DNA from 3 places in the Bacillus sp. FSL K6-6540 genome. Region 3 is predicted to be linked to each of the others. Evidence: riboswitches for the same ligand, from Rfam matches in the RefSeq annotation. Region 3 holds a riboswitch; each other region holds the start of a gene.
The links. A riboswitch is a leader RNA that binds a small molecule or an ion and turns the genes downstream of it on or off. The one in region 3 is predicted to bind cyclic di-AMP.
Positions count from the first base shown of each region.

Region 1: linked by a shared signal. The riboswitch ahead of MHH82_RS30555 (APC family permease) and the one ahead of ehuB (ectoine/hydroxyectoine ABC transporter substrate-binding protein EhuB) in region 3 are both predicted to bind cyclic di-AMP.
Region 2: linked by a shared signal. The riboswitch ahead of MHH82_RS19895 (C40 family peptidase) and the one ahead of ehuB (ectoine/hydroxyectoine ABC transporter substrate-binding protein EhuB) in region 3 are both predicted to bind cyclic di-AMP.

Region 1 covers NZ_JBBOXH010000001.1:6,773,598-6,777,402, forward strand. The annotation lists gene MHH82_RS30550 (molybdopterin-containing oxidoreductase family protein) at 1-1,099, opposite strand, end outside; cyclic di-AMP (ydaO/yuaA leader) riboswitch at 1,556-1,750, shown strand; gene MHH82_RS30555 (APC family permease) at 1,917-3,743, shown strand.
Region 2 covers NZ_JBBOXH010000001.1:4,528,327-4,532,131, reverse strand. The annotation lists gene MHH82_RS19905 (ROK family protein) at 1-784, shown strand, start outside; gene MHH82_RS19900 (hypothetical protein) at 1,089-1,616, opposite strand; cyclic di-AMP (ydaO/yuaA leader) riboswitch at 1,879-2,012, shown strand; gene MHH82_RS19895 (C40 family peptidase) at 2,016-2,492, shown strand; gene MHH82_RS19890 (stalk domain-containing protein) at 2,613-3,805, opposite strand, start outside.
Region 3 covers NZ_JBBOXH010000001.1:6,420,568-6,424,372, reverse strand. The annotation lists gene MHH82_RS28965 (flavin reductase family protein) at 1-123, shown strand, start outside; gene MHH82_RS28960 (SDR family NAD(P)-dependent oxidoreductase) at 306-1,049, shown strand; cyclic di-AMP (ydaO/yuaA leader) riboswitch at 1,418-1,564, shown strand; gene ehuB (ectoine/hydroxyectoine ABC transporter substrate-binding protein EhuB) at 1,919-2,773, shown strand; gene ehuC (ectoine/hydroxyectoine ABC transporter permease subunit EhuC) at 2,775-3,428, shown strand; gene ehuD (ectoine/hydroxyectoine ABC transporter permease subunit EhuD) at 3,432-3,805, shown strand, end outside.

The DNA.
Region 1 (3,805 bases), 350 kb from region 3:
TCATGTTAATCGTGCGCGCTTCGGGATTCGGCCGGAGATCGGGACGCTCAAGCGCGTCGCTATCCATGCTGTTGTAACCGCCGTTCGACTTGGCGGCCCCTCCGCCCCGCTTCAGCCATTGTCCGGTCAAAGCGGGAAGCGCGGCAATGCTGCGCACCGTCAAGCCGCCGTTGTCGTGATGCTGAAGACCGTTGCCGATATGGATGTAGGAGGTATCGGCCCGGCCGTAGAGCTCGGCCAATTTCTCGATATCCTCGATCGAGATGCCGGTAATGGAAGAAACGTGCTCCGGCGTGTATTCTTTGACGTGCTCGCGCAAGGCTTCATGACCAATCGTATACTTGCGGAGGAATTCCTCATTTATCATGCCGTCACGGAACATGATGTGCATGAGGCCGACGGCCAGCGCCGCATCCGTGCCTGGATACAGCGGAATGAACCAGTCGGCCCATTGCCCCGTCTGGTTCTTGTGGACATCGATCACAACGACCTTGGCACCGGCTTTGCGCGCTTTCTCTGCAATCACCATCTGGTGCATATTGGTGCTGACGATGTTGCCGCCCCAGACGAGGATGACGTCGGCTCGTACGGTGTCCTCCGGAACGGTTCCCCCATTAAACCCCATCACGGATTTCCAGCCCTCATTGCCCGCGGAATTGCAGATCGACTGCTTCAGGCGGCTGGCACCCAGCCTGTTGAAGAATCTGCGGTCCATGCCGTCGACGCTCAATATCCCCATATTGCCGTAGAAGCTGTAAGGCAGGATACTCTTGGAGCCGTATTCCTCAATCAAGTCCTTATAGCGTCCCGCAATCTCCTGAATGGCTTCGTCCCAGCTGATCCGCTCGAAGGCGCCCTCTCCCTTGGGACCTACCCTTCGCAGCGGATAGAGCACGCGTTCCGGATGGTACACCCGGTGTGCCATATTACGGACTTTATTGCAGATGGCTCCCTGCGTAATTGGATGCTCCGGATTACCGGTCACCTTGACGATTTTTCCGTTCTCTTTATGCAGCAGCAGGCCGCATGTATCGGGACAATCCAACGGACATACCGCCGGAAATACGCCGTTTTCCTGATGAATCATCGCTTGAGTCATTTCGTACTTCCCCCTTATGCTCGGCTGCATCATATCCCTTTATCTTAAAAGAAAATCGGGGTTCCAGTAAAGTCATACATTTTTTTCTAATCAGGTGATTCACTTTACTTTCCCCCGGGTATATTCCTATCAAGAGCAAAGAAGAGGAACCCAGACCCTTTCTCTTCCTTGCCGAATCATGGACCACTCCCAAAAAAATTCGCCATGCCAGTGTCTCCTCCCCCGAGACCGGCATGGCGAATTTGTTCCCCACTCCTAATCCTCCATATTATAGAAACTCGTGATTTTCGCAGTAAACATGCAAAATAAAAAGCCTGTCAAAGCCACGTCTTTATGTAAGCGCTTATCTGTCATTTTTTATAAATAATTCTGTTCGAATGATCGTTGGAGGATGTTTTACAAACGATTGGAGCAGGCGTAATATACTATTCAGCTTCGAAAACATTCTTCATATTCACATGACATTCGCTTAATTTCCATGATGGAAAGCGGGGGAACCAACCGTATGGAGGGATACCTATAGGATCCTTCAACCATACTATGGGGTGAATCCTGATGCGTCGCGTACGTACGCCGCGATGGAATCAGGTAGGGCGACTCTCACCGCCCGAATCCGACAGCTAACCTCGTCAGCGTTGATCGGGAGGGTTGTGAACTTGTGATCAAACACAGGGTTCTAACCTGTGTTTTTTGTTTGCCAAAAATCAGCATAGGAATGGTGACCGTTCCTATGTCCAGCATATAAAAAACACCGATAGAAGTCCGTTCAGGGAGCTTCTACCATGAACTTAATCTTAAGCGGCGGTGAAAAACAACCATGTTATCCTCAATCAAGCGCTTCCTCATCGGAAGACCGCTTAAATCAACGGAATTAGGCGAACAAAAGCTGAATAAAACCAAGGCGCTGGCCATCCTGTCTTCCGATGCGCTATCGTCCGTGGCCTATGGCCCGGAACAAATCCTCATTGTGTTGATGACCGTCGGGGCAGCTGCCTATTGGTATTCCATACCGATTGCCGTCGGCGTCCTGGTCTTATTGCTGGCACTTATCCTGTCGTACAGACAAATTATTTTCTCCTATCCGCACGGCGGCGGCGCATATGTCGTGTCCAAACGGAATTTGGGCATGTACCCGGGGCTGGTGGCCGGCGGTTCCTTGCTCGTGGACTATATCCTGACGGTTGCGGTCAGCGTGTCGGCCGGGACGGATGCGATCACGTCGGCTTTTCCGGAATTGCACGCCTATAATCTGCCGATCTCCATCGTGTTCGTTCTATGCTTGACCGTATTGAATTTAAGAGGAGTTACGGAGTCGGCCTCCATATTGGCTTATCCGGTTTACCTGTTCGTGCTTGCGTTATTCATCCTGATCGGGGTAGGGATATTCAACATTGCCACAGGCCATGCGTCTCCGGAGCTTCATACGCCGATCGGCACGCCCGTAGCCGGGCTGAGCTTGTTCCTGCTCCTGCGCGCATTTGCCTCGGGCAGCTCCGCCCTGACCGGCGTGGAGGCGATTTCCAATGCCATTCCGAATTTCAAAGACCCGGCCCCGAATAACGCCGCCAAAACTCTGGTGGCGATGGGATCGCTGCTGGCCCTGTTATTTTCGGGCATCGTTTTCCTGGCTTATTACTATGGGGTCAGTCCCAGCGAACAAGTCACGGTCGTTTCCCAAATTGCCGAGCATACCTTCGGGCGAAATGCGCTTTATTACTTCATACAAGGGACAACGGCCTTAATTCTGATCCTTGCCGCCAACACGGGGTATTCCGCTTTTCCCCTGCTGGCCGTCAATCTGGCGAAGGATAAGTTCATTCCTAGAATGTTCACCGTCCGCGGCGACCGTCTGGGATACTCAAACGGAATCATGATTCTTGGATTTTTCTCCATTCTGCTGCTGCTGGCTTTTGAAGGCAAAACCGAGCATCTGATTCCGCTGTATGCCGTCGGCGTGTTTATCCCGTTTACCCTCTCCCAGACCGGGATGATGGTGAAATGGATTCGCGAAAAGCCCGAAGGCTGGATCGTCAAGCTGATCATTAACACCACCGGCGCATGCATCAGCTTTATCGTGACCATGATCTTCTTCTTTACGAAATTCGCCCAGGTGTGGTCCGTCCTGATATTCCTGCCGCTGATCATCTGGATTTTCACCCGGATCCGCAAGCATTACGAGGCGGTAGCGGACCAGCTCCGGATTACGACCTGCGAGCCGGTTAAGCCGATTGAGGGGAATGTCATCATCCTGCCTGTGGCAGGAATCACGCATGTGGTGGAGAACTCGCTGAATTACGCCAAATCGCTGGGAGCGGGCCAAATCATCGCAGTGTACGTGCCGTTCGAGCGGGAGGAGGAAGTCGCCTTCCAGGAAAAATGGAAAAAGTGGCAGCCGGACATCCGGCTGGTGACGCTGCACTCGCCTTATCGGAGCATCATTCAGCCGCTGACGAAATTCATCAATACCGTGCAGCGCAAGGCCAGCGAATCCGACTATCAGGTTACCGTCGTCATTCCGCAGTTCATCCCCAAGAAGGGCTGGCATAATTTTCTGCACAATCAATCCAGCCTGCTCATCCGGGCACATCTCCTGTATCGGAGAGACGTGATCATCACGACGGTTCCCTACCATTTAAAAAAATAGCGGGCTTGTTCCCTGCTTGATTCATTACTTGGAACAGCCTCGCCCATCACGACAAAAAGCTG
Region 2 (3,805 bases), 1.9 Mb from region 3:
GATTCGCAGCGTGTCGGGCGGCCACCCGCTTCGAGGCGTAGGCATGGCTTCGCCGGGAACGGTTAACAGCCGGGAGGGCATTGTCATTCACGGCACGAATTTGCCGGAATGGACCAACGTCCCTCTCAAAGCCTGGATGGAACGAGATCTGAATACGGAAGTACAAGTGCTGAATGATGCCAATGCAGCCGCATGGGGCGAATATGTAAGAGGTGCCGGCCGAGGGTCGACGAACATGGTTTACGTGACGCTCAGCACAGGCATCGGTTCAGGCATCGTGCTGGATGGCAAGCTGTTTCTGGGCAGCAATTCCTTTGCAGGGGAGCTTGGGCATCATATCATTGATCCTAGCGGTCCGCAGTGCAATTGCGGCAGCCATGGCTGCTGGGAGGTGTTTGCTTCAGGAACGGCCATCGGCCTGGCAGCATCCCAGCGGATGCTTACCCAGACCAGCGTTATTTCTGAACTGGCCGCAGCCGATGGAGGCGTGAACGCCAGGCATGTATTCGAGGCTAAACGTCTTCATGACCCCGTCGCAGTGGAGGTCATCGATCGTGCCGTCTATTACATGGCGCTTGGACTGGTTAACGTCATTCACAGCTTCAACCCCGATCGCATCGTGGTTGGCGGGGGTGTGAGCAGAGCAGGCGAGCTTCTTTTCCCGCAGCTTCGGGAAATGACGGATAAGCTGGTCATGCCGTCCTATCTAGGAACCTACGAGATCGTTCCTGCGGGACTGCGGGACGATGTTGGCCTGGTGGGAGCCGCAGCCTTGTTCCAATAATATATTCGTAAGAAAAGGCAACAAAAGCCGCCCTCAAGGGCGGCTTTCTGATTATTCATGAAGAGAGCGGGAAACGGAGCGATCATATTTGCGTAAGCGAAGTCCGTAACTTGTGACAGGTGATAGGCGTAAACCGTAAGCCGTCATCCGTTTTCACTGGAGTCGAGTTTTTGGTTTCCTATTAGGTTTGTTTGTATCCGACAAACAATAAGCGGTTGCCCGCACTTTCCCGCCCGCCGACGGAAGCCGCCGGCTCCAAACCCGCACGCGAGGCGGCCTGCAGGCTTGGAGCCGGCGGCTTCCGCTATTCCATGTATTTTGATGCGTCGAACGTAATCATGCTCGTATGGTTGGCATGCTCGATCAGTGAGGAGAGCCTGGTCACTTCGCGTTCCTTCTTGCGCGCCTGCGCCTGATAAGCTTCCGGATCGTATAAGGCCACGTTAAACAGCGTTACGGCGCCATCTCCGCTTCCCCGGCCGCTCTGGCGCTCCAGCTTCTTGCGGGAGCCGAGATGGGCAAGCTGTCCGATATCGCTGCGCATTTGTTTGGCGAGCTCGATCGCCTCCATGATGGTCATGTCGGAGCCGTTCCAACTAATGGTCTGCGTCGTGTTGGAGATTGCCATCAGCAGATCCAGCTTTCTGTAATCCGCTGCGGCGGCTTCGATCTCTTCCGTAATGGCATCCACGCTGCGTGCAGGATACTCCGCCGTTTCCCCTTTTTCAATGATCGTGCTGCTGTTGTTCAAGCGTTCCGACATCAGTTGATTCATGAGACGGTTGATTGCTGCCCGGACTGCCAAAGCTTCAGCCATCGTAATTTGACTCATAAGCGAAGGATCACCTCTTTGATTTCTTGTCTGAATATGTAAACGTTCCGAACTGCAAAAAAGTTGCATGCCCATTAACAAAACGTCGCCGGAGGTTCGATGGAGTGTTACATAATTGTCATGAGTATACGAGATGGCATAATGAAAAAACATGAAAATTTTCAGCCTATACGACATTGATTAACATATAGTGATAGATTTCTAGGATATTATTGACAGCATCCTTGCTTGTATACTATATTAAGAGAAGGTTACAAAATGTTAATGAATTTTGCCGAATTTCGTTTGTGAAAACGGGGGAACCGTCTTGGGTGAATTATTCTTGTACCATAGAGAGTATAGGGAACCTTCAACCGAACCCTTAGCTAACTCCGTAGGCATCGAAGGAGAGAACGTATTTTGAAGAAATTTGTCATCACATTGCTTGGGTCTGCAATTATTTTTTCTTCTGGTGCCGTATCAGCCTATGCTGATCAACAACCGAATTTTCAGCATCAAGTGAAGCAATTGGTAGGAACGCCTTACAAATGGGGCGGAACAACGACAAGCGGATTTGATTGCTCCGGATTTATTCTGTATATGTTTAGAAATTTCGACTTGGACCTTCCACGCACTTCCCAGAGTCAGGCTAAAGCCGGGGTTCATGTGGATCGCGAGGACCTGAGAGTCGGAGATTTGGTATTCTTCAATACAAGCGGAAGCGGCATTTCCCATGCGGGCGTTTACATTGGAGATGGACAATTTGCGCATGCTTCCAGCAGCAAGGGCGTAAGAATCAGCAAGCTTAGCGACTCCTATTACGAACCGCGTTATGTTACGGCGCGCCGTGTATTGAGTCAAGAGAACTATGCTAAACTGGTAGGAAGCGCGAGCTAATTGGAATACGCAGTTTAGAGTTCGATACATAACCGGAAAGCCTGACAAGAGATGATCTTGTCAGGCTTTCTTTTTTTATGGAAGATTATAATTTGGGATTCTGCGAAAAGATTCACTAGATTATTCCTTTACGACAGAGGCATTCACGGCGGCTTCCATGCCATTATTATAGGAACGGAACAAGCCCAGACGCCAGAAGGCGGCACCTTTCAGATCATAGCGCTTGGCCAAGCCGAGCTTATCGTCGACGGATGTGGCGGTTTCGCTGCTTACGCTGATGCCGAGCAGGAGCTTCTGCTTAGGAACGCCTGCCTGAAGTGCCTGCTGAATGGCTTGGTCCACCAGACTGTTGGGTTCAGGAACCTGGGCTTTGGTGCCAACCGGATTGTACTGATACGCCATGACGATGAGATCATCGGCAAGGGAGGCCAGCGTCTTGTAATCATAGCCTTTATAGGCGCTGTTCAATGGCGGAACGGCTAAGGACAGAGCAATGTCGCTCGGCAATGCGGCTTTCAATTGCTTGACGTAATCATTAAGCAGCTTCTGCTGCTTCGCGGCATCCAGTTTAAAACCGAGCCCTTCGAAATCAAGCACCACGCCGCCGAATCCGTTATCCGCCACCGCAGTCGTGATGCCTTCAATGGACTTTTGGCGAAGGCTGCTGTCGCTGAGGACTTTGGTTAATTCGCCGTTTCCGTCCAAAGCGTAAACCATAAGGTACGGTTTAATCTCCCGGTCCGCAGCATCCGCAACAATCGATTGCGGAGTCACGTCCCCGGCCGCCGCAGGCAGACGGTATTCGTCGCCTTGAAGCGTAAACTGACCTTCCCGATCAATGCGGCTCCAGCCGAAGGCGACTGAATTCATGGATGCTACGAGATCCCGCTCTTGGAAAGATTGCAAAGCGTAAAAGGCTCTTAGATGCATTTCGCGCTGCGGCGACACGAGGGAGACCGTGCGAGTCGCCTGATTCCAGCCGACATTAACGCCGAATTGGCTGCTGAACGAGCTGAGCGGAATCAGAACGCGGCCTTCCCGCTGGACAGGGGGAGCGGCCAGCTTCACTTTTTTACCGTTGACGGTTGCGCTCGAGCTCCCGACTTGAAGCAGCACTTCCGTCGTTTGACCTTTCACCTCGCCAATGGCCTTCACCGTTTGGGTCTTGCTGTTCCACGTGATTTGAATGCCCAGCGCCTCACCGACCGTCCGGAACGGCACGTAAGTGACCCCTTTGTCTATCATGGGAGCCGCATCGAATGTAAGCGCAACGTCATCCAGCTTGACCGAAATGGCAGGCGCAGCCTGTACCT
Region 3 (3,805 bases):
GTGTCCGAGGAGCTCTACGAGCATGGCCGGATTGACGCATCGAAGTTGAAACCTGTGAGCCGCATGGCAGGAAATATCTATTCGACCCTGGGAGAGATGTTTACGATTGAGCGTCCGGTCTGACAGGGCTTGAGCTTGAATAGGGTTATTGCTTTGCGACTATTTTTAGCGAACATTCTTTTTCTTCGATAGGTTGCTGGTCATTCATTAGGAAACGGGGTATTGGAATATCATGGTCGGTATTTGCCTATTCTACATGAATGGATAGCCGGTTGATGAATTTACAACATAGGAGTGATCAACGCATGAAATTTGATTCCAAGGTTGTCATCGTGACGGGGGGCGCCAGCGGGATTGGCGAAGCGGCAGTCAGACTTTTTGCAAAAGAGGGAGCCAAGGTCGTTATCGCGGATTATTCCGACCAGGGCCAAGCGGTTTCCGACGAATTGAGAGGAGCCGGCTTTGAAGCGCTGTTCGTCAAAACGGATGTAACCCAAGAGCAGGAAGTCACGAATATGGTGAATCAGACGGTGCAGCATTTTGGCCGTGTCGATGTATTGTTTGCCAACGCAGGCATTGCCCATGATGCTCCTGCCGATCAGTTAACGATGGATAACTGGCAGAGAACGATTGATATTAATCTGACAGGGGTCTTCCTGTGCGATAAATATGTTATTCAGCAAATGCTGTCCCAAGGAACCGGAGGGGCAATCGTAAACTGCGGCTCGATCCATAGCCATGTCGGAAAAGCAGGGGTAACCGCCTATGCTTCGGCCAAGGGAGGCGTCAAGCTGTTAACCCAGTCGCTCAGCGCAGACTATGCCTCCAAAGGAATCCGAATCAATGCCGTGTGTCCGGGATATATCGATACGCCGCTGATCAAGGGAAGAACGGAAGCGATCACGCAGCACCTGGTCGGCCTTCATCCGATGGGCCGTTTGGGACAGCCGGAAGAAGTGGCCAAAGCCGTGTTGTTCCTCGCCAGTGAAGATGCCTCCTTCATTACGGGCACGAGCCTGCTGGTGGATGGCGGCTATACCGCGGTATGATGAGAAAAGCCCTGATGCTAAGCATCGGGGCTTTTTTTCAAGTCATTCCAGGCGTTGTTATCAGACTTATTATGGAGTGTTTCAAAAATTTTTTTTCGGTCCCGTATTTCATACGGGCAGACTTCCTGATCCGGGGCTCATTCATGGCATAAAACATATATGGCATGAACGATTTCCGCAAGACCCGTCAAATGCCTGCTATATAGCGGAAAATGGAGCATGGATTCCATGACCAATCCGGTGTATGGACAGCCTTAAATAAGGTGTTCAAAAGGCTCGATATCCTCGTTGCAAAAACGGTGTTTTTACTTCTGAATTTCCAGAAAAAGCGGTTAAAGGGGTTTGACTTTTCCTGAGCTTCCCTTTATCATGAACACACGCTTAGTTTCCGGCATACATATTCCGGAAAGCGGGGGAACCAGTTTCACCAGGGGCGAGTCACTTGGAATTCACGAGTGTAGGGTACCATCTTACCCGAGTCCGTCAGCTAACCTCGTCAGCAGTGGATGGGTCTTGCATACATAATGGATGTTCATACAAAAGGCCCTTTATTCTCTATAGGGGCCTTTTCTCTATTTTTTGACCCCCTGCTGGCGGAGCTATGTCTAGATCCCCTGTTTGGTGGTCTTTTTGCATTCAATTACAGAGGAGGGGTAACGTCTGCAAATGTGGAACGAATTGAATCGATCAGACGGCATTGGGTCAAAGCGTGCAAGGAAGCGGATGAATCATCTTCCCTGAAGCCTCGTCCCATGCACGGGTATCTGAACGTCTATATATCCAAGTTAACACATGTGCTAACACGGATAATTTCGTCATGCCGTTTTTTTAAGAAAGTGAAAAGCTATTACGAAAGGTTGTGGAAGGTTTTGAAGAAAGTGGTTGTGCTGGTGTTGTCCGTGATGATGGTGGTATTGCTCGCGGCTTGCGGCGACAAAGGAAGTACGCTGGATCGAGCCATTGAGCAGGGATATATCACCGTAGGGTTTGCGAACGAGAAGCCGTATGCCTACAAAGAAGCCAATGGGGAGCTCACGGGCGAAGCGGTTGAGATTGCCCGCGTTATTCTGGAGCGTCTTGGCATCAAGGAGATGAGAGGGGAGCTAACGGAATTCGGTTCGCTGGTCGCCGGATTGCAGGCCGATCGGTTTGATCTGATCACGGCAGGCATGTTCATTAATCCGGACCGATGCTCTGCCGTCCTGTTCGCGAACCCGGAGTACAGCATCGGGGAAGCCCTTGCGGTAAAGCAAGGGAATCCGATGGAACTTGGAAGCTATGAGGACATTGCCAAGAATGAGCAGGCCAAGGTGGCCGTCATGACCGGTGCGGTCGAAATCGGCTACATGGAGAAGTCGGGCATTCCTGCGGACCGGATCGTACAGGTCCCTGACCAGGCTTCGGCGATTAGCGCCCTCCAGGCCGATCGGGTGCAGGCGATTACCATGACGGGGCCGTCCCTGCAGGCGATGCTGGATTCAGCCAGCGACGACAGCATCGAACGCGTGGCTGATTTCGAGCAGCCGGTCATCGACGGCGAAAGCGTTCGCGGTTACGGGGCTACGGCTTTCCGCCAAGCGGATACCGAGTTCCAGGAGGCTTATAATGCCGAGCTTGAAAAGATGAAGGAGTCGGGCGAGCTGCTGGAAATTTTGCAAGAGTTCGGGTTCACGGAAGAAGAGCTCCCGGGTGAGATGACAGCGGCTGCGCTCTGCGGGGAATAGTATGCCGAATTCTTGGATCGATTTTCTTCCGACGCTGCTCAAAGGAGCAGAGATCACGATTATCGTCGCGTTCTTTTCAGCCATCCTGGCTATCGCGATGTCCTTTGCAGCCGGATTGTGCCGGCTGTCGAAGCTCTGGATCGTCCGCACGGCGACGGCCGTGTACGTCGAAATCTTTCGGGGAACCTCCTTGCTGGTGCAGCTCTTCTGGTTGTATTTTGCCCTTCCGTTCATCGGCATCGAGCTTCCGAAAATGCTGGCGGCGATTCTCGCGATCGGACTTAACTTCGGCGCATACGGCTCCGAGATTGTTCGCAGCGCGGTGCTGGCCGTTCCGAAAGGACAGTGGGAGGCTGCCGTGGCGCTTAATATGAAGCCTTGGCAGAGGCTGTGGAACGTTATACTACCCCAAGCGTCCCTGCGAATGCTTCCCCCGTTCGGGAATCAACTTGTGGAACTCATCAAATCCACTTCGCTCGTTTATTTCATCACGATGGCGGATTTGACGTATCAGGCGATGGTGCTCCGCAACAATTACATCTCCTGGACGACCGAGATTCTGGTGCTGCTGCTCTTCATGTATTTTGTCATCGCCACGCTCGTCTCGATGGCGGTTCGTCTGCTGGAGCGCAAACTGACCGCGGGGAGGCTGTAGCGGATGTGGGATTGGAAATATGTGTTTGAAATACTGCCGCAGCTTCTGAGCGCATTAAAAATGACGGTATGGGTCACGCTCTGTGCTTTTGTGGTGGCATTGATTATCGGACTGCTGCTTGCCTTTGCCGCGCGGAGCAAATTTAAGCCCTTGTCGCTCATTACCAAAGGAATCATAGAATTTATTCGCAATACCCCTTTGCTGGTACAGGTGTTCTTCCTGTATTACAGCTTGCCGCTGCTGACGGGCATTTCGATTCCGGCCTTCTATGCGGGGGTCATCGGCCTGGGGCTGCATTACAGCACGTATCTGTCGGAGGTGTACCGTTCGGGGATTGAAGGGGTGCCGAAAGGACAGTGGGAAGCCGCAACCGCACT